3 regions of the Siminovitchia sediminis genome follow, and region 2 is predicted to be linked to each of the others. Evidence: riboswitches for the same ligand, from Rfam matches in the RefSeq annotation. Region 2 holds a riboswitch; each other region holds the start of a gene.
The links. A riboswitch is a leader RNA that binds a small molecule or an ion and turns the genes downstream of it on or off. The one in region 2 is predicted to bind thiamine pyrophosphate.
Positions count from the first base shown of each region.

Region 1: linked by a shared signal. The riboswitch ahead of ACFSCZ_RS08645 (ABC transporter ATP-binding protein) and the one ahead of thiO (glycine oxidase ThiO) in region 2 are both predicted to bind thiamine pyrophosphate.
Region 3: linked by a shared signal. The riboswitch ahead of ACFSCZ_RS08670 (acetylornithine deacetylase) and the one ahead of thiO (glycine oxidase ThiO) in region 2 are both predicted to bind thiamine pyrophosphate.

Region 1 is NZ_JBHUEO010000019.1:65,073-72,487, forward strand. It holds gene thpR (RNA 2',3'-cyclic phosphodiesterase) at 1-42, shown strand, start outside; gene ACFSCZ_RS08605 (NERD domain-containing protein) at 68-817, shown strand; gene ACFSCZ_RS08610 (phosphotransferase) at 1,005-1,778, shown strand; gene ACFSCZ_RS08615 (YtzH-like family protein) at 1,775-2,053, opposite strand; gene ACFSCZ_RS08620 (YtnP family quorum-quenching lactonase) at 2,156-2,995, shown strand; gene ACFSCZ_RS08625 (PepSY domain-containing protein) at 3,068-3,388, opposite strand; gene ACFSCZ_RS08630 (M42 family metallopeptidase) at 3,544-4,608, shown strand; gene ACFSCZ_RS08635 (DUF84 family protein) at 4,624-5,151, shown strand; gene ACFSCZ_RS08640 (YtoQ family protein) at 5,344-5,787, opposite strand; TPP riboswitch at 5,953-6,051, shown strand; gene ACFSCZ_RS08645 (ABC transporter ATP-binding protein) at 6,187-6,957, shown strand; gene ACFSCZ_RS08650 (ABC transporter permease) at 6,954-7,415, shown strand, end outside.
Region 2 is NZ_JBHUEO010000013.1:94,719-102,133, reverse strand. It holds gene ACFSCZ_RS06890 (IscS subfamily cysteine desulfurase) at 1-1,024, shown strand, start outside; gene ACFSCZ_RS06885 (SAM hydrolase/SAM-dependent halogenase family protein) at 1,525-2,364, opposite strand; gene ACFSCZ_RS06880 (alkaline phosphatase family protein) at 2,527-4,380, shown strand; TPP riboswitch at 4,509-4,619, shown strand; gene thiO (glycine oxidase ThiO) at 4,704-5,816, shown strand; gene ACFSCZ_RS06870 (flavodoxin) at 7,007-7,415, opposite strand, start outside.
Region 3 is NZ_JBHUEO010000019.1:73,716-81,130, forward strand. It holds gene ACFSCZ_RS08655 (ABC transporter substrate-binding protein) at 1-67, shown strand, start outside; gene ACFSCZ_RS08660 (PTS sugar transporter subunit IIC) at 308-1,324, shown strand; gene ACFSCZ_RS08665 (thioredoxin family protein) at 1,326-1,643, shown strand; TPP riboswitch at 1,801-1,891, shown strand; gene ACFSCZ_RS08670 (acetylornithine deacetylase) at 2,075-3,352, shown strand; gene ACFSCZ_RS08675 (DUF1444 domain-containing protein) at 3,446-4,264, shown strand; gene ytpR (YtpR family tRNA-binding protein) at 4,264-4,872, shown strand; gene ACFSCZ_RS08685 (universal stress protein) at 5,046-5,465, shown strand; gene ACFSCZ_RS08690 (hypothetical protein) at 5,615-6,445, opposite strand; gene ACFSCZ_RS08695 (hypothetical protein) at 6,396-6,809, opposite strand; gene ACFSCZ_RS08700 (DUF3021 domain-containing protein) at 7,212-7,415, opposite strand, start outside.

The DNA.
Region 1 (7,415 bases), on a different contig from region 2:
TTACCAAAGTATGAAAAAGCCGAGTGTTTTCCGCTCGTATAGAAAAAGAGAGGTTGCATAAAGGAAAATGGCGCAGCTCATTAAATTGAATGATTATATTTCTCGATATGAAGTTGATTTATCCCACTACACCTCATTATTTGTAAGACTGAAAAAAAGGCGATGGGACTCTATACTGGACTCAACGGCCAACGTACTTGAACGAAATGAGCTGAAACAGGCATTTCTGGATCAGCTCTTTGTTTCGCAAATTAAATGGGCTAGCTCAACTGTATTTAAGAAGTCCTATCCCCATTCAGGCATATATTCAGATTCGCGCCTTCGGAAACTTGTTCAGCGATTTCCGGATTCATTTATGCTGATGTATACTCCTGTAATGCAGCTGAAAAAAGCCAGAATACAGCTTGATGTTTATATGCTCCTTCCTTCCAAGCTGGTCTGTATGGTGTTTTTGGAGGATGGAGAAGAGGCTCTATATATCGGGACACATGAACATTTCTGGAAGAAGAGTTATAGAAATAAAGAAGAGAAAGTTCTTAATCCGGTCTTGCCGCTTCGGAGAATGGAAAATATAGCAGCCCAGATTTTCCGGGCCAGAGGCATTGAATGGCCTATTGAAAAAATCATAGTTTCAGAGAACAGCTATATTACCTATCCTGATGTTCCAGCTGACATTCGGATTGTAGACAGACAACATTATGAGGCATGGATTCAAGAACTGCGGTCGTATCATTCCCCGATGAAGCTTATGCAATTTAAGGCTGCCAAAGCATTGCTCGAACAATGCGTAAAGACAAGCGCAAAGAGATCCGACTGACAATAGTTAAGAAATGTACCGGAAAAACAAGTAACCAAGGATTGGGTCTTGACGAAAAAAGTCGGTTCGCGGTAAACTTTAAGGAAGGATGGCTATTGTTGTATTCTCGTATATCCAATAGCTGTCTTTTTTCTTTCTACAGAATGAACGGAGAAGTGCCTCCGGTATTTATTGAAGGTGAATGACGGTGAAACATTTATTAGAGCACGACTGGGAGATTATCCCCGCCGGCGGAGCGACAGGGAAGGCTTTCTTTGCTTCCAAGAATAATGAGAAACTCTTTTTGAAGTGGAACTCTTCTCCTTTTTTAGCCGTATTGTCTGCTGAGGGAATCGTTCCCAAGCTCGTTTGGACCAAAAGAATGGAAAATGGAGATGTAATCACAGCACAGGAGTGTTTAAGCGGCCGTGAATTCAAACCGGAAGAAATGACCCGGGATGGTGTTGCGAAGCTGCTGAAAAAGATACACGAGTCCAGTCCTCTGCTTACTATGCTGGGCCGTCTTGGAAAATCACCTTACAAACCGGAAATGATGCTTGCTGAAGTCATCTCAGGTCTCGATGCCGAATTAATGTCTATTCCGGATATTCAACAGTCATTGAAATTTCTGCAAAGGGAGCTTGCCAATGTTCAATACGAGACGTTTACCGTCTGCCATGGGGATGTAAACCATAACAATTGGCTGCTGTCAGACACGGATGAAATCTACCTGATTGATTGGGATGGCGCAACGATTGCAGATCCGGCAATGGATATCGGCCCCCTTCTATATTTGTATATTCCCAAAAATGATTGGCCGTCCTGGTTTAAGAAATATGGTATTACCGATTCAGAGCATCTTCAGCTCCGAATGAAATGGTACGTGACTGCCTATACGCTGCAAACCATCGGCATGCATAAAAACCGCCAACGTTATCAGGAAATGGACTTCTGGGTAGGCTACCTGGAAACGATCGCTTAAGTGTATTGATCGATATTTCCGATCCAATGCGACAGATGTTCCTGATGACTGTCTATATGACCCGTTAAATCTTTCGTTCGGGAGCCGGTTTGGCAATAGAAATATATTTCTTCCAGCACAGGGGTCAATTCAGGATGAACCTCCTGATTGGCCAACAGGGATTTGACCAGCCTGCCGATTTGAGTGCACTCCGAAACAGATCCTTGCAGGTCTTCCAAATGATTGACCATAATATCCTTTAACAGTCCAATTTGATCGTGGTAAGAAAGCGGCATAATCATCCTCCTTTTTGCCATGTAGTATAATTATTGTATGGGGATTTATTTTTTCTATCCTTGTCATGTGAAGATCATTGAAGGAGAAGAGAGGTGAACAGGTTGGATACCATTCAAATCGGAGAGGCTGCACTGACTTGGCTGAACGGGGGGAATACCCGCCTGGATGGCGGTGCCATGTTTGGTGTGGTGCCCAAACCGCTTTGGTCCAAACGATACCCGGCAGATGAAAGAAATCGCATAGAATTGCGGTCAGATCCTATTCATCTTCAAATCAACGGCAAAAACATTTTAATAGAGTCGGGCGTAGGAAAAGGTAAAATGTCCGAAAAACAAATTCGCAATTTTGGAGTGACCGAAGAGTCCCAAATAGAAATGTCACTTGCAGAGTTGGGATTATCACCCGCAGATATTGATATCATATGTATGACTCATCTGCATTTTGATCACGCAAGCGGTTTAACCAAGCGTAAAGGAGATAGGTTTGCCACCGTTTTTCCCAATGCAGTCATTTATACATCACAAATTGAATGGGATGAAATGCGTAACCCGAATATTCGGTCGAGGAATACATATTGGAAAGAAAATTGGGAACCCGTTGCCGAACAAGTGAAAACGTTTACAGGTATATTTACTGTTGCAGAAGGCATCACAATGATCCATACGGGAGGCCACAGTGCAGGGCATAGTATGATTACAATCGAAAATAACGGACAGAGAGCAGTTCATATGGGGGATATCATGCCTACTCATGCGCATCAGAACGCTCTATGGGTAACTGCCTATGATGATTACCCGATGGATTCGATACGCGCTAAGCTGAAATGGATCCCTGCCGAAATGGAAGCGGAAAGCTGGTTTGTCTTTTATCATGATGCCTGCTTCAGGGCCGTCAAATGGGATCAGAATGGGAAGGTTCTCCAAGAGGTGAAAAGGAAATAGCGCAAAGCAAAAAACAGGTGAAGCCATGAAAAAAGCCACCTGTTTTTTGTTGATAGTTTAATATTTTTTTATTTACGCATAATTTACTGGGTACACATCGATGACTGTACCAGTGTGGGCGTCTGCCAAAAATTCATATTGCTTTGTTTCGCCATCTTCTTTGGTAGTAATGCCGCCTCTGTAAACTTCTGTTTTTAAAGCATATTTTTCGTACTCTTCAGGTCTGAATTTAATCCAGGAGCCTTCAATGCTGCCGGAATCTTTAAATGCTTCTTTTACGGTTTGAAGTACTTTTTCGCCTGATGCCAAAGAGTTTTTCTTTAAAGCTTCACTCGCATAGTAGCCGGCAATAACACCCGCACCTGCCCCGAGTAGAAAGTTTTTCCAATTCATATGAGCACCTCCAAAATCAATCATCATCTCTAGTATACCGTAATTTCAAATAAGGTTGGAATAATAAATACTTCCAAATGGTAAAGAACATCGCTGGTAAATCTTATAAAAGTTGAATAAAATGAAAGAAATATACAGATAAAGGAGCAGGACGAATGGAAAGAGAAACAATAGATTTGTTCCGGACACTGACGGAATTGCCAGGGGCACCTGGATTTGAGCATCAAGTGCGGCGCTTTATGAGGACCGAACTTGAAAAATATTCAGATGAAATCATTCAGGACCGTTTGGGGAGTATTTTCGGGGTAAAGTATGGGACGGGACCGAAAGTCATGGCAGCAGGGCACATGGATGAAGTTGGTTTCATCGTTACTCAAATAACTGAAGACGGTATGCTGAGATTTCAAACCCTTGGGGGTTGGTGGAGTCAGGTCCTGCTGGCCCAGAGGGTGCAGATTATTACCGACAATGGTCCTGTAACGGGAGTCATTGGCTCTATCCCCCCCCATCTGCTCAGTGAAGGACAAAGAAAGAAGCCGATGGAAGTCAAAAATATGTTGATCGATATTGGCGCAGATGATCGGGAAGATGCAATAAAACTAGGAATCAAGCCTGGTCAGCAAGTTGTACCGGTTTGCCCGTTTACCCCTCTCGCCAACCCCAAAAAAATAATGGCTAAAGCATGGGACAACCGCTATGGATGCGGCCTGGCTGTCGAACTGCTGAAAGAGCTGAAAAATGAGGAACTTCCGAACACTCTATATTCGGGGGCAACTGTACAGGAGGAAGTAGGCTTAAGAGGGGCAGCTTCTGCCTCCAATATGATTCAGCCTGACATCTTTTATGCATTGGATGCCAGTCCGGCAAATGATATGTCCGGTGACAAAAAAGAGTTTGGCCAGCTTGGAAAAGGAGTTCTGCTGAGAATTTTTGACCGCTCCATGGTTACGCTGCCAGGGATGAGGGAATTTGTACTGGATACAGCCGAATCCAATGATATACCTTACCAATATTTTCTATCCATGGGAGGAACGGATGCAGGGCGTGTACATACATCCAACGAGGGAGTCCCGAGTGCAGTCATTGGTATTTGTTCCCGTTATATCCATACACAAGCATCCATTATTCATGTAGATGATTATGCTGCTGCCAAGGAACTCTTAATCCGGCTAGTAAAAACTACAGACCAGACAACAGTAGATACAATCAGAAATCAATGATAGAGGGGTTAAATCATGATAGTGGCCATTGGTTCTAAAAATAAGGCTAAAATAAAAGCTGTAGAACAGACATTTTTAGATGTAAAGATTGAAGCGTCCCTGCTTTCGGTAGATTCTCCCTCGGGGGTCAGCGAACAGCCTTTTTCTGACGAAGAAACCATGAAAGGTGCGGCCAACCGGGCCGAACATTGTTTAACACAAGTACATGAAGCGGGATTGGCAATCGGCCTTGAAGGAGGTGTGACGGAAACTCCTTTTGGTCTATACTTGTGCAATTGGGGGGCAATTGCTGAAAGAGGCCGGGAAACCCTATTTGCCGGAGGCGCAAGAATCAGGCTTCCGGATGAAATTGCCCATCGTCTCAAGGCTGGTGAAGAACTTGGACCTGTCATGGATGACTACATGAATGCCAGGGAAATCCGTCATACTGAAGGCGCAGTTGGTGTGTTGACCAACGGACTGGTCGACCGTGCAGCAATGTTTAGCCATATTGCCAAACTTCTGATTGGCCAGTATATGAGGAGAAAGGGCTGTTCCTTATAGGAATGCCCCCTCAGGTCAAATGAATGAAAATTTGAATAAAATTGCTTTGTCCAGCTCTGTTTGACTGTACATGCAGTCCACGGCCCTGCAGGCTGGGAGACAGGACGGGGCATGGCCTGTCGCCCCGTAGCGCAGTCGACCATATTGTTGTTGAATGTGAACGCTGCCGGACAGGTATTTGCACTTTTCACGTTAGGACTCAAAGATGTAGGATAATGCCTTCATGGCCTGATTGACTGTTTCTACTGTGGCATTGGCCTTTCTTGAAAGTTCTTTTAATGGGTGGTGCAGTTCCTTCGGCCGAATCAAAATGAGCGGTTTGCCCAGAGCCAAAGCGGTGCTGGCATCCATAGCCGTATTCCATTGCTTATATTTTTCTCCGAACAAAGCAATCACTAAATCGGCTTTTTGTAAAAGTACCTGTGTGCGCAAGTTATTGAAGCTTGAGGCGGCCGCATCCCTGAAGATTGCATCGGGCTGTTCGCCGAGAATTTCCTCGCCGATGGCATCCGAACGGTCATGATTTTCCATTGGCCCGACAAAATCGACTGGAAGCTGCAGTGTTTGGGCCTTTTCTTTAATTTCTTCCCGCCAGCTGCTGTGTATTTCTCCGGCCAGATAGACTGTTAATCTCATCAAACCCCTCCTCACATCTTTTCTCATCCTCTATCATATCATGAAAAGTCAGAAGAATCCCCTTCCCTTCACGATAAAAGGTGTCTAACGAGTCAATCAAATAAAAATATTTGCTTTTTTTTCGTTTTTAGGGTACAAAGGGAATAGAATCATAATTACATAGGACGAGAACACTAGGGGTGCGAATCGCTGAGAGAGGAGAAATCCTTAACCCTTGAACCTGATCTGGGTAATGCCAGCGCAGGGAAGTGGTTTTTTTTGCCATGTACGCAGAATGTATGCGTACATATGGAATATGTATGTTTAACATGCAGAGCCACTTCTTGAAATTAGGAAGCGGCTCTTTTTCTTTGTCAAAACCTGCCTTCTTGGGTTCTCGCGCCAAAAAGGAGATGGAATATGGAAGAGTGTCTAGTATTTGATGGTGTCACTTTTTCCTACAAGGAAAATAGAAGACAAGGTGTAAAGATATTGGATCAATTAAGTTTCACTATTCATAAAAGTGAATTCGTCAGTGTGGTGGGTCCCAGCGGCTCCGGAAAAAGTACTTTATTTCGGTTAATTTCCGGGCTGGAAAACCAAGATAAAGGACGCATTCTAGTGAACGGAGAAGCAGTTGAGGACAGGCTTGGCCATATCGGTTATATGGCTCAAAAGGACGGACTGCTCCCCTGGATGACTGTGATGGAAAATGTACGGCTGCCGTTGTCTTTGAAAGGCGTGAAGGGTAAAAACGTTTATAAAGAACTATTGGACAAACTGGATCGCTTCGGTTTAAAAGGATATGAACAAAGGTACCCCCATGAACTTTCAGGGGGCATGCGCCAACGGGTCTCGTTTTTGCGGGCATTATTGGGCGGTTTTGATTTGTTGTTATTGGATGAACCGTTCAGTGCACTGGATGCAGTCACAAAATCGATGATGCAGGAGTGGCTCCTAAAACAATGGAACGAAACAAAGAAAACCATTCTGTTTATTACTCATGATGTGGAAGAAGCCTTGTTTCTTTCAGACCGGATCCTCCTTTTTGGTGAGCATCCTGTAAAACACCTCCAGGAAATTCAGGTGCCTTTGGGGAGACCGCGAACGATCTCAGATTTAAAAGATCCCCAATTTACATCCTTAAAAGAAAAACTCCTGTTGGATCTGAGAAACAAGGTGACCATATGAATGTTTTAAGAAAATACGGACTGTCCCTGGGGTTTCTATTCTTTCTTCTGGCTGGCTGGGAATGGGGAGCACGCTTATACGGAAAGCCTTTTATCCTCCCATCTCCTTCAGGAGTGCTGGACAGGTTATGGGAGCTGAAGTCCATCCTGTTCATCTCCCACTTGCCCGCTACCTTGGCAATCGTTGTGATCGGATTGCTGCTGTCTCTGGTTTTTGGCGTCAGTCTGTCCGTTTGGATGCATAAAAGCGGAATAGCGAGGAAAGCTTTTTTCCCGATTTTGATAGCTTCTCAAACCATCCCGATTATTGCCCTGGCTCCTATATTTGTCCTGTGGTTTGGATATTCCGTTTGGAGCAAAGTGGCTGTGACTGTACTCATTACATTCTTCCCGATCACCGTGAGCACCTTTGACGGACTGCGGTCAGCTGATTCCCATCTGAAAGAAGTACTCCGGGTG
Region 2 (7,415 bases):
CCATGATGCCGGCGATCGGGCAAACGGGCTTTTAGCATACAGCCGGGAGCAGATGGCCGGTTTTATTGGTGTTTCAAAAGACGGTATATACTTTACAGGAAGTGGTTCCGAAGGAAATTATTTGGCCATTCAGGCGTTATTAACTGGCAGGAAAAAGAAGGGGAAGCATATAATTTCAGGAATGGCTGAACATTCCTCGGTTAGTAATACTATCGAAAAACTGCGTCAGGCCGGCTGGGACATTACATTGCTACCCTTTCATGAGGACGGTCGGATTGACTTGGAGGATTTCCAAAATGCCATTCGGGAAGACACGGTTCTTGCGAGCATTCAGCACACAAATCCGGAAATCGGAACATTGCAGCCCATTGAAGAAATAGGAAAGTTATGCCGGGAAAATCAAATTCTTTTGCACAGTGATTGTGTACAATCTTTTGGAAAAGTGGACATGTCGCCCATCGCTCCATTCGTGGACAGCCTAACGGTATCCGGACATAAATTTTACGGTCCAAAAGGGGTTGGCGCGGTTTACTTGAATCCGGAAGTACGGTGGGATCCTTATGTACCGGGCACCTCGCACGAACACGGATTCCGCGCCGGCACTGTAAATGTTCCCGGAATTGCAGCGATGGCTGTGGCTGCGGAAAAAGCAGTTCGCGGGTTAGAAGAAAACAAAAAGCAGTTCCGGTTGCTGCGGGAAATGTTTTTAACTTCCCTGGAGCCTATACGGGAAATGTGTACTGTGTACCGCGCTGACCTGCCGTCTACGATCGGCATGAGAATCCCGGGACTGGAGGGACAGCTCATCATGAACGAGGCCAACCGCTATGGATTCGCGATTTCCACAGGGAGCGCATGTCAGGTAAGCATGCAGGCTCCGTCGAAAACAATGGTGGCGCTTGGTGTAGAAGGAAAGACCGCGAAAGAATTCATTCGGATCACGCTTGGCCGTGAAACTCAGCCGGAGGATGTTCGAGAGCTTGGAAAGACATTAGTAAAAATTGCAAGGGAAAATCGCTATTAGTTGAAAGCAGGAATGGGGCGCGGGGAGAGCATTATAGATCTGAATGTTGGAACCAGGAGATTCCAGTAATTTTATTTCCCCTATTAGATTTTCTCCATTTATATTTAATGGGCCATCATCAGGTCCTTTATTTAAAATGTCATGGTGATGGTCTTTTTTTGACAAAATATATGGACTTTATACTCATGAAGGGCATGACCTTTGTTTTGGAATCTTGGACCACTCTTGAAGACCTTTCTCGTGACGTCCTCGCTTATTCGGGAGGATTGAATCATGCTAGGCGATCGATCCCAGAGCTGCAGCGCCTCATCGGGAGCATCGGGCCAACCCAGGAGACCTTTCTCCGGTGGCCCATGCATATTCGGGAGCCACGACAGCACCCAACAACCAAAATTCCAGTACTCTCCACTTGGTTAGGTTCATTCATCAAGCCATCCTGTTCCCTGTCGAATGTCCTCTCATAAAAACATCAAACCGGACGCCACGCGTCCGGCCCCACTCTAGGATTTTTTAATATAGACCTTCCAATCCACACCTGTACCGATTTTATATTTTTTCGCAAACGACTGCTGGTTGATCGCCACTGCGACGTTATCCAGTGAGTTGATGTAAATCAGGGTTTCTCCCTTTTCGGTGGCGGCGAAGGAACGTCCGTAAATCATTTCCCTTTCAAATACGATGGCTGCCTCGTGTTCGATGGTGACTTTGACAGAATCGCCGTATTGCACCTGAAGATCAAGCAGCTGGGAGCGGCTGATGTTGGTCCAGATGTTTCCATAGCGGATATCGAGTACATCGATGATCCCGTGCAGCATGTCTTCTTTCAGGGTGGCATCCATCGTTGGGAGCATGACGAGTTTTTCTGTATCGATTTTCGGTCCCACCTGTTCAAAAGAGATGATCCCCGCAGCCAGACGTGCACCCGTGTAAGCGTAAATATCCCGTCCGTGGAAAGTGTGGGATGCTCCCGAATTCGGCAGGCGGTTCACGGTTTCATCGATTTCTCTCATCTCTGCAATCCCGATGTCTTTGTTTACATGTGTCAGCGTTCCATTGTCAGGCGTCACAATGAAATGGTTGGAAACAGTCCGGGCGACGACACTCCGGCGGTCGGTACCCACTCCGGGATCCACGACAGAAACGAAGACCGATTGTTCCGGCCAGTAAGTGATCGTCTGCAGCAGGCGATAGGAGCCTTCCCAAATATCAAATGGAGGTATGTCATGGGTCAGGTTATAAATTTTAATGTCCGGATCCACTCCATTTGCCACCCCGTACATCGCGCTGACTGCCCCATCACTTAAGCCAAAATCCGATTGAAGTATTAAAGGGTTACCCACCGTCTTCTTCCTCTCTCTATTAAAAATTTTCACAAGACATTTTTACGAATAATACGCTATCTTAATATACCCCAAGCCCTTTGTCAAAACACTCTATTAGTTTTACCCGATTCCTTGCCGGGAAGAACATTGGTAAACAACAAGCTTGAGATGGTGACTTAGATGAAATATGGAATGTACCTCTTATTTATGATGATTGCCATGTTGTTTCCTTCTTCAGCTTCAGCTGAAACACAGATCGTGATTTCATTTGACGGGATGCGGCATGACTTTCTGCAGGAATATATGAAAAAAGGTTTCATGCCACACTTTGAAAAGGTCAGAAACAGGGGAATGTTTGCGAAACATATTGAGACGGTGAATCCCTCCCTAACGTCCACTTCTCATGCTGCCATCGCAACCGGTGCCCCCAGTTCCCAAACCGGGATGGTCAGCAACAACATCCATCAGCCCGACAAAAAATTGACCAACGGGGACATTGCGTTCTTTGAGCCGCTGGATGCCGAGCCTATATGGTCGAAGGCGCGCGAACAAGGAAAGACGACAGCCACCATTTTGTTTCCGGGGTCCAACCCCGCCTATGGTCATGAAGCCGATTATGCTGTCTACTACGGGAAAACCTGGGCAGAAAGCAACCTGGTTCCACTGGATTTAACGGATAAGAAAAGCAAATTCCCCTTGCTGAAAGATGTACATGTATATATCCGGGCAGCGGATTCACATACTTTTTATGCTGCCTTTCATCCGGATATGAAAGATGCAGTAAAAGTGGGATTGGGCGAATGGGAATCCCTTTCTTTTGAGACGGACAGCGGCGATGCCGTTGGTTTTTCTTTTATAATCAAAGCATCCCAGCCTGATCTTTCCGATGTCAGGCTGTACCACACCGCCGTAACATCGGCCATTATTCAAGGCCCCCCCGGTTTTAAGCAGGAGATAAATAAAAAGTTCGGATTTTTCCCCGTGCAGGATGATGACAGGGCCTTATCGAAACATTGGATTACCCGTAAAGAATATGAGGAAATCAGCGGGCGCTTTGCCCAGTGGACAACGGACGTGTCGCTGTTTATTAAAGAGCGGTATGCACCGGATGTATTGTTTTTCTATTATCCGCAAGCCGACCATGAGTCGCATAAATATTTGCTTGTTGATCCCCGGCAGCCCGGTTATTCAAAGGAAAGGTCCAAGCAATATATGAAATATGTACGCTGGTCTTATCAATTGGCCGATGACATGCTTGGACAAGTGCTGCAGCATGTGAAGGAAGATGACCGGCTCTTTTTGGTATCCGATCACGGCATGGAACCCGTGCATTCGCAGCTGTCTCCCAATGAAGAGCTGGAAAAGGCGGGATTGCTTGTAAAAGACGAGAAAGGCCGGGTCGATGAAAAAAACTCGCAGGCTTTTGCTGTAGCAAGCGGGTCAATCGCACATATCTATATCAATGTGCAAGGCCGGGAAAAAGGAGGGGTTGTCAGCAAAGCAAATTATAAGCCGATAAAACAGAAAATTGTCGAGACTTTTCATGCCGCAAAAGTTGAGAAAAAGCATGTTCCGAAAAAGGATTATATGTTTTACGGCTTTGCCAAGTGGTGGCATCACCTCATTCATCAAAAAGGAGATGTGTCTGGAGCAATAAAGGGAATGAAAAGTGCAATCCGCCTTGCCTTTGAAAAGTCGGAAAAACCATACGTTGAAGTCATTCCCACGAAACCCGGACAAGCCCATGAAAACGCCGGGGATGTTGTATTAGTTGCCAAAAAAGGCTACTACATGGCGCAGGAGGATCAAGACGAGGTCATGCAGTCCGATGTACTCGGAAACCACGGGGGCGACCCTTCCAGACCCGAACTTCATCCGATTTTTCTGGCAGCAGGCAATGGCATTCGAAAAGGAACCATCGACACTCAGATTTCCACTTTGGATATTGCACCAACTTTATATGGACTGCTCGAGATAGAGCCGCCTGACTTTGTCGAAGGACAGCCCATTCCTGGGGTGGTGGACACAGAATAGCAATTGAAGACGCAAATAATTTCTGTACAGCGTCTCACCGAGATAATATATGCGCCGCAGGATCTCTTTGAGTATCCCTTTTCAAATTTTTTCTTCTATGGTAGGGTAAGTATACAACTGCATATTCATATTTTCACTAGGGGAACCCTTGATAAGGGCTGAGAGAAAAGTAGTATACTTTGAAACCCTCATAACCTGAACAGGCTTGCACCTGCGTAGGGATGTGGCAGAGTTATTTTTTCATGGAATTGTTTAACCAAACCACTTTCCTGCTTGGGAGAGTGGTTATTTTTTTGTATAAACCTTCAGTGAGGTGATGATGTGTGAACAAGCAGTATGAAGCAGCAGTCATTGGCGGCGGGATTATTGGAAGTGCCATTGCCTATTATTTAGCAAAAGAGAAGATTGATACAGCCGTATTTGATGGAGGGCGGATAGGTGAAAAAACAACAAGTGCTGCTGCCGGGATGCTTGGCGCCCATTCGGAAAGCATTGGGGACTTCTCTGTCTTTTTCCCGTTTGCCCGAACCAGCCAGCGGGCTTATGCCGCATTAAAAGATGAGCTCTATGAGCAGAGCGGTGTGGATATCGGATACAAAAAAGGCGGGATTTTAAAGCTGGCTTACACAGAGGAGGATCAAAAAAACCTGGAACCTCTGCTTGTACAGCCCACCGTACAATGGCTGGAATCTGAAGATGTTATTTACATGGAAAAAGAAGTTTCACCGGACGCATTGGGTGCAGCGTATATCCCGGATGATGTCAGTGTCCTGCCGAATCGCACATGCGAAAGTTTTGCAAAAAGTGCTCAAGCTCTGGGTGCATCCATTTTTGAAAATCACCCTGTATACAGCATTGAAAAACAAGCCGGGAATTATATCATTCATACAGCTCAAGGCGATGTAGAAGCCAAGTATGTTGTGGTGGCGACAGGGGTTCTCAGCAACAGCCTATTTAAACATTTGGTACTCTCAGAAAGGCTCTCGCCGGTAAAAGGGGAAAGCTTAATTGTTCGGGCAGACAAGCCGTTGTTAAAGCATACACTGTTTCACGACAGCTGCTATATCGTGCCAAGAAACAACGGAACACTGGTGATCGGTGCCACCATGGTGGAGAATGACTGGAGTGATACTGTCAGCCTTGAAGGCATCCAGTTTTTAATTGAAAAGGCAAAAACAATGATGCCGGCTGCGGCGCAATTAACAATTGATCGTGTGATCGCCGGTTTACGGCCGGGAACCTTTGATGGGCGGCCTTTTATTGGAAGACACCCTGAGGATAAACATATACTGGTGGCTTGCGGCCATTACCGCAACGGCATTCTTCTTGCTCCGGCCACAGGGCAAATGATCCGTGATTTTATTCTTGAAAAAGACATCCCATCCGAATGGATTGAAGCCTTTCGAGTGGACCGCCGGCAGCTGGTGATGGCTTAACCGGTGAACAGCAAACGCCCCTGGCAAAAAGGGGCGCTGACTGTTTATGTGGGGAGCAGTCATTGGAATATGAGCTGTTGTGTTCCGAGCATGTGATCGGAAACCGGAGCAGTCCTCCTCTCAGGGGAGCCGTCGGTCTGTTTGAGATCTCAATAACCGCCAGAATATTGGGGGTAGCCGTGAAACCTATATTGATGGTTAAAACAAAGACGAACAATCGGATACATTACTCTAGGAAAATGCGGCGACCCCTGCGGGAAGAAAGGTATCGATGAGAACTCGGATTGCAACAGCATGAGGGCGACTAGTCGGGCATGAAGACCCAATTGCTTCACTTTGATTGATATCGGGCGCGCTGAGTCTTCCTTGGAGACCATTTTCTGAACTTTAGTCATTGTTCGGGCGACTTGATGGCTCCTTGACGACCATCTCTGATCTTTTTTCGTTCATGGGGCGACTTGGTCAACCTTGAAGACCCATTTTTCAGTTTGAGCATTTTTTGGTTGATTTGAATCCTTTGTGGCCATTCTCTAAGTTTAATCATTGTTCGGACGCGCTGAATCTCCCTTGGACACCATTTTTTTTCGTTCAACGGTCATTGGTCGCGTTGGATCACAAAGACCATATACAGCCATGGTTTACCCGTAACGCAGGATAAGGATAGGTGCCCTCTTCATCAGCAGCCATTCTGCCGATAAGAGGGACACGTCCAAAAAAATTTTTAACTTCTGGTTCCGCGTGCGTTCGATTTGCCTTTCTTTTGTTGCTGCTCCTCCGGACGCTTCTCTTTGCCATGTCTGGGTTCCCGGTGTGTTTCTGAGTCTTTTACCATTTTTGTCCCTCCAAAAGCTGAATTGATCAAGTTCTATCATGACCCAAAGCGGTTCAATTATGCGGGGTACCGGGATGTGATACAAGAGAGGTATGGCTGGTTGTTCGGTATTGTGTGCCGCGAAAACCAAATGGTTCCCTTTATAACAAAATTGGGGATTACTGATGTACAATTTATTCCTGAAGACAATTGGCTGCCGATAAAAAATCATCGGCGACATATGTGTAGTCCAACACTGCCCTGGCTTAACTCCCCCGCATGTTTTACACTTTCCGGCAAACGGAGCACACTTTTTAAAAAAGCAATTCTCCCAGGATTTCATTGAACTTTGCCTACGATACGGCACGATCACCTTTGTTCACTTTTTCACAAAAACTCTCACCAACTCTTCACACCTTTTCGCATCTTCTGCATCAGGACCAAGGTCCGCAATGACACAATCATCGACCAGAACAGCTCCCACTTCCTGAAAACGCGCAGCCATCGTATCCACTGCCTTCCCAAATTCCGGATAAAAGCTGTCACCCGAGCCGAACACAGCAACCCTTTTTCCAGTCAAGTCTATCTTAAGCAGGTCTTCGTAAAAATCCTCTACTTCCCATGGAAGGTCTCCATCATCATACGTGTAGGTCCCAAACATGATACCATCATACTCTGTCAGCTCTTCGGCCTGAATATTATCGGCATCAAAGCACTTTCTTGTTACCGGAATCCCCTGCTCCTCCAGATATTTTCCCGCGATGTTTGCCATCTCCTCCGTGTTTCCG
Region 3 (7,415 bases), on a different contig from region 2:
GAAAGATACTGAGTACATCGAAGAAAGTCCCCGGACTCAAGATTTGTTTGTAAATATCGTAGAATAAGCAGCCCCCATGCAGGGGGTTTTTATTTTTATGGGAATCATAAAGACGGCCATCAACAAGCAAGGACCAAAGAAGAGATCAAACGTAAAGAAAGACGGATCTTCCTTTTGACAATTAAATCAAGCCTGATCTATACGGACACTTTATTATTTTCAAAAATCAAACAATAACAAAAAGCATGGACAAAGTTGATGGGTGTCTTTACACTTGTTATGTACAATTCTTATGGAGGGTTTCGCCATGAAACAATTCTTAGCCCGCAAAGGTGTCCATATGACTGCAAAAGCTTATTTAATAGATGCTTTAAGTTACATGGCACTTGGACTTTTCTCTTCATTAATTATTGGTTTGATCATCAAAACGGCCGGTGAACAGCTGGGCTGGCCTCTCTTCATTGAGATGGGAGAAATCGCCATGGGGCTTATGGGACCAGCCATTGGTGTAGCTGTTGCCTATGGTCTTGGAGCACCGCCGCTCGTTATTTTCGCTGCTGTCTGTACAGGAGCTGCAGGAGCTGCATTTGGAGGGCCTGCAGGAAGCTATGTAGCTGCACTTATTTCAACGGAAATTGGGAAAATGGTCAGTCAGGAAACGAAAGTGGATATTATTGTTACTCCTTTTGTAAGTATTTTCACTGGTTTTCTTATGGCGAAATTTATTGGTTCACCTATTTCGGAATTCATGACGATGTTGGGCAGTTGGATTATGTGGGCGACAGATCAGCGCCCGATCATCATGGGAATCATTGTAGCTACTTTGATGGGACTAGCTCTAACGGCACCGATTTCCAGTGCTGCCATTGCCATGATGCTCGATTTGAACGGATTGGCAGCCGGTGTGGCTACGATCGGATGCAGTGCCCAGATGATAGGTTTTGCTGTGGCAAGCTATCGGGAAAATAAAGTCGGCGGCTTACTGGCCATCGGACTCGGAACGTCCATGCTTCAGGTTCCTAATATAATACGCTATCCGCTTATACTCATTCCTCCTACAGTGGCTGGTATCATTTTGGCTCCTTTTGGTGCTACGATTTGGAAAATGACAAGCAATGCAGCCGGAGCCGGGATGGGAACAAGCGGACTTGTCGGACAAATCATGACCTTCACGACAATGGGTTTTTCAGCCTATGTCCTTATCCAAGTCATTGTACTCCATTTTATCGGTCCGGCTGTGATAAGCTTATTGATATCGGAGTATATGAGAAAGCGCGGCTGGATCAAGCCGGGCCAAATGCTGATTAACACTGGAGGTAAATAATATGGAAAATTTGCAGTCAAAAGAGCAGTTTGAGCAATTAAAAAATGAAGAGCGTACGATCTTTATGTTCTCCGCGGATTGGTGTCCGGATTGCCGGTTCCTGGATCCGGTTCTTCCACGCCTGGAAGCCGATTATCCGGAGTACAATTTTATCCATGTAGACCGTGATGAGTTTCTCGATTTATGCCAGGAACTTGACATTTTTGGTATTCCAAGCTTTGTTGCTTACCATGACGGAGAGGAAGCAGGAAGGTTTGTAAGCAAAGATCGTAAGACTCTGGAGGAAATAGAAGAATTTATTAATGGGCTGTCCGGTTAAAAAACCCCGGAATGGAGAGAGGTGTTCCTCCGCTTTTAGGATGTATATCAGGAAATGGCTCAATGAGGGTATGGCTTGGGGCCACCAGGCTGTGGTTCACTTGAAATGGTCACTTATTAGGTGCATCAGCCTCTGATCCTTAATAAAATATTTAATTACTTTCTGCTGGGGGTGCCTGATTGGCTGAGATTTTACCCTTCGTACCTGATCCGGGTCATACCGGCGTAGGGAAGCAGCGCTTTTATACAATGTTAGGCGTTATATACAGCCGCTTCTCTTCAACCGGGAAGCGGCTGTTTTTGTTTATTCAACAATTGGATCATCATAAAAGCGCTGGTATTGAAACAAAAAACCTCTATCATTCAGTTATCAAGGAGCAAATTTTTGTTCTTGAAATATATAATACGAGGGAGAGGAGAGTTTGAGAAATTATGGGAAAAATAAATAACGTTCTATTAAGGTCTGTAGATGAACGAAAGGAAGAGCTGCTTCAGATTTTAACCGACTTGATTCGATTTCAGACAGTGAGTCCTCCTTCAAGAAATACAGCAGAAGCACAACAGTATATTGAACAGTTTTTAAAGAGGGAAAAATTTGCAACAGACAGTTGGGAGGTCTACCCGAATGACCCTAATGTAGTTGGGATTAAGAAGGGGACAGGCGGTAAGGATTACAAAAGTTTAATTATTAACGGCCATATCGATGTGGCTGAAGTTGGCGATGACAGCGAATGGACGGTTCCGGTATTTAATGTGGAAGTAAGAGAAGGCTTTGCTTATGGGCGCGGGACTGCAGATATGAAAGGGGCCATGGCAGCTGCCCTTTTTGCCATTAAACTGTTAAACGAATATGAAGTGGAGTTGAAAGGGGATCTTCAGTTCCAATCTGTGATTGGAGAAGAAGTGGGAGAAGCCGGGACGTTATCTTGCATTGAAAAGGGATATGATGCGGATTTTGCTCTTGTCATGGACGTAAGTAATTCAGAGATTCATGGACAAGGCGGCGTAATAACCGGTTGGATTACTGTAAAAAGCCAAGAAGTTTTTCACGATGCTATGCGCTTGAACATGATTCACGCCGGGGGCGGAGTGCATGGAGCGAGTGCCATCGAAAAAATGATGATAGTGATTGCTGCTCTTCAGGAGCTTGAGAGATACTGGGCTGTTACAAAACAATATCCAGGCTTTCCGGCTGGCACGAATACGATTAATCCTGCAGTAATCAAGGGGGGCAGGCATGCAGCGTTTGTGGCTGATGAGTGCAGGCTTTGGATCACTGTTCATTATTATCCAAATGAGACTTATGAATCTGTTATTGCCGAGATTGAGGAGCATCTGTATCACACAGCGATGGCCGATCCCTGGCTAAAAGAAAATCCGCCGAAATTCAAGTGGGGTGGTAAGTCTATGATCGTAGATCGGGGAGAAATTTTTCCTGCACTTGAGCTGGATGTAGAACATGAAGCTGTTCAGGAACTGAAGAAGGCTCACGAACAAATTTGGAAGACAGCTCCGAACGTGGGAATGTCCAAGACAGTGACGGATGGAGGATGGTTCGGACAGGCGGGCATTCCTGCAGCCATATATGGGCCTGGAACGGTGGAAGAAGCACATTCTGTTAACGAGAAGATCAACTTGGATGAATTGGGGAAATTTACAAAAACACTGCTAGTTTTTATTGAAAAGTGGTGTAATACGAAAAAAAAGTAAAACATTGCAGGTGAAGAACATGCCTCTTTCTTTTGGCAAAAGAAATTTTCGTGTATGATGGGATGTAGCCCATATTGCCAAGGAGGGTTTAACATGAAGATGAATGAACGAAAAATGAGCAAAGAGCTGGAAAACCGTCTTGAAAAGGAAGGACGGACCTTTACATATGACCGTGAAAAAGAAAGCCTGCGTATTGAAAATGCACAAACTGGCAAAGGCATAGACATTGCGCTGCCGGGTATTGTGGCCAAATGGCATGTACACAAGGATAAAGCCATTGATGAAGTGGTGTATTATGTAGAACAAGCACTGGATGTGATGGGCAAGGAGCCGATTGTTGCACAAAGTGAGAAAAAAATTTATCCAGTGATCCGCTCTACTTCGTTTCCTGTGGAGTCAGAAGAGGGGAATACTTTTTTGACGGATGACCATACCGCCGAGACCAGAATTTATTATGCAATGGACCTGGGAAAGACGTATCGGTTGATTGATGAGGAACTGATCAATAAAGAAGGTCTTGATCCTCAGAAGATTAGAGAAATTGCTCGTTTTAACGTTCGTTCCCTGTCTACAACAATGAAAAAAGATACGGTTGCAGACAACGACTTTTACTTTTTAAATACCAATGACGGGTATGATGCAAGCCGGATTTTAAATGAGAAATTTCTTGAGGAAAAAGCGGAGAAAATCAAAGGGGATATGGCTGTGGCTGTTCCTCATCAAGATGTGCTGATCATTGCGGATATTCGCAACAAAACCGGCTATGATATATTGGCACAGATGACCATGAGTTTCTTTACAAACGGGCTCGTACCGATCACAGCGCTGTCGTTTATTTATGAAGAAGGGAAGCTGGAACCTATTTTTATATTAGGGAAAAACCGGCCGGAAGAAGGAAAGGAGAAATCATGATGAACGTATTTTACAATCGTAAAGGGATAGGAGACACTCTAATTATTTCGTTAGGTGAATGGGATACGTCCAACCGCACGTTTGAGAGAAAAGGGGATGCTGTCAGAATTTTAGATGGACAAACCAATGTTACAGGAGGGTTCAATCTTTTTAATGCCTCCAGCTATTTGGAAGTAGAGGCCGAAGGTGAAGTAAAGCTGACCGAAGAGATCGTTGAGAAAATCCAAACAGCTTTAGAAAAAAATGGCTTTGATGAGAAGCTGGAAGCCGACCTGTCTCCAAAGTTTGTTGTGGGATATGTAAAGGAAAAAGATCAACACCCCAATGCGGATAAATTGAGCATATGCAAGGTGGATGTAGGTACTGAAGAACTTCAAATTGTATGCGGTGCACCCAATGTGGAGGCTGGGCAAAAAGTGGTAGTGGCAAAAGTAGGGGCCGTCATGCCGAGCGGTATGCGTATTAAGGATGCAGAGCTCAGAGGGGTGGCTTCCAGTGGTATGATTTGCTCAGCTAAAGAATTGGGGCTTCCCAATGCACCGGAGAAAAAAGGCATCTTGATTCTGGAAGATGACCAGTTTGAAACAGGTGAAGCCTTTCCGCTTTAAACGTGCAAGGACGATCTAAATGATGGGAATTTTAAACAATAAAATTCAATTTTCATCATCAAAGGTTGCGAAAAAAAGTAAAAACATATTAAAATTGAAAGAAATTGGATTGAACCAATTCACCCTTATGAGTTATTGTATGGGAAAGTGGAAAACAGAAGGCAGGGGAGAGTATGTATAACAGATTATTGGTTGCTGCAGACGGTTCAGAAAACTCAATCCGTGCAGCCCAAGAGGCAGCAAAACTTGCCCGTTTATCGAGTGAGACCGTAGTCGAAATCATCTATGTAGTAGATTACTCAAAATCAAAGGGAGAAGTATTGCACAGCCGGGACGGGGAATCATTGGAAGCGGGCCGCAGAAAACAATTAATTCCCGTTGAGGATATTTTTATTAAGGATGGAATTTCGTATAAACTAACAGTTCTTCATGGGGATCCGGGTCCTGCAATTGTACAATATGCGAACAAAAGCAGCTGTGACATGGTGATTATCGGGAGCAGGGGGCTAAATAAACTCCAGGAAATGGTCTTGGGCAGCGTCAGTCATAAAGTGGCCAAAAGAGTGGATTGCCCCGTGTTGATAGTGAAATAGGCAAGAAGATGATAAGGAATAGACAAAAACATGGCCCCTGACGGCCATGTTTTTCGTGTGCGTGAATGACTATTTCAAATGACCTTAAAAATGGTTTGTTCACTCATACAGTTTTCTCCTCCAGTACTTCACAGGCTGTTTTAATATGTTCAACATCCCGACTGCGATTCATCATTGACTTTCTTTTCTTTTTTCTCCTCCTCTTCTTGTTCTTTCATTTTTTGATACCGATGATATTGTCGATAGCTGTATGTGCTTTTTCGGACGTTTTCGGCATTCTCCAGCCCTGCGCCTATCGCCCCTGCAAAGGTAGCAACTGAGGCCGCCAGCCAGGCAAGTTTCAGATAGTTTAGAGGACCGACTTTTTGTCCAGCCTCCGCCTCATACAACTCCGGCGGAACGTAGACAGAAACCGCCGCCAGAAAAAGAATATATAGAACAGTGTAATACATCATGACGGACATCCCCAGCGTCAGAACGGTCGTTAAGTTATACATCCATCTTAATCGATTTTTATTTTCTTCGTTATTTTTTTCCCATAAATCGTGTGCAAAAATAATCCAGACAACCATTCCTGCAATAGCAGCAGCCATAAGGCCGAAAAAGCGATATATATTATAGGAAACACTCAGCTTCCATAATGTAGGGAAGATCAAACCATAAGCACCTGTTGCAAAAGCAATGGCCACTACGTTTTTTAAAGAAGGCAAAATGGTCCAGGGACGGTTGGAAATCGTCATGCCAAATAACGTTTTGATCCAACCGTTCATTTTGGGAGTAATGATAAAACGCACAAAAGGATCATCAGCTTCGCTTGATTCTACTCTTCTAATGGAAGAAAAATGAAAAACGTTCTTTACCTTGTTGACAAGTCCTCTTCTTTTCATTGGATCATATGGCCCGATCCCTTTCGGCTCCAGGTCGGTACGGTCATATCGATTTGCTTGCCTGAAATATAGTTCCTTTACCATGTAAAGCATAAATTTTTTTGACCTGGTTTGGAGTTGGCCTCAATCCAAAAGCCGGGAGTGATATTTGCCCGGTGCACATGGCGGTATTCGCATCTGCCAGAATGATATGTTTTCCGTCATAAATGGGCAGATCCGTCAGGGACAGGGCAAAATCCCAATCATGGGTTTTTTTATATTGGGCGGTTTCCTTCATTATTTTATCAGGATCTTCTATCGCACCGGTAAGGAGGTCAACGACCAATTCTACTTTCCACTTATGACGGCCGTCAGCAACAAACCGGGAAAGATCCTGTTCAAATTGTTTTTGGATTTTATGAGCAATGGTGGACGGCAGTTCAGGGGATGAAACAATTCCCACCTTTTTCTCCTTCAAATATAAAACCTCCAGCCAAACTTTATGAAAGTCTTTGTCTGGTGATTTTTACCCTCCCGGTTTGCCCCGCAAACAATCAGAACGTTTCCTGCTTCTCTTTCGGGAAATGATCATGCGCGCAGCCTTAGATCGAAAGCACAAGAAAAATGTGGATAAGCAATATTAGGGCTGCCACGACAAAGCAGCTTATAGAGAGCATCCATGAAATGGCGCCATGGAACTTTTCAATTGTATGCCATCCACGATAACTTTGGAGCAGCACGCTGCCTTTATCAATTGACTTCCCCTGAACTTGACCCTTGATCTTAGCAGATTAAAATCATCATTGAGCAAAATGGTTTAACGAGCTTCTACTCTCTTACATCCAAATAACTGGCCCGGCAAAAGGCAAGTTAGCATGCACTAACGGATACCTTTGTTCAATTCATCCGCCAAGCGTTTTTGTGAAAAGTAGATTATTAACCATATGATTACATAAATCATTATATAGATAGCCATCATCAAGATCATGTTTTCGAGGGAGCGAAACCAACCCAAAAACGAGCCAAAGATGGCATAACCGATGACAAATGCCAGGAATTGTATGCTGGTTTTACTGAATAACGA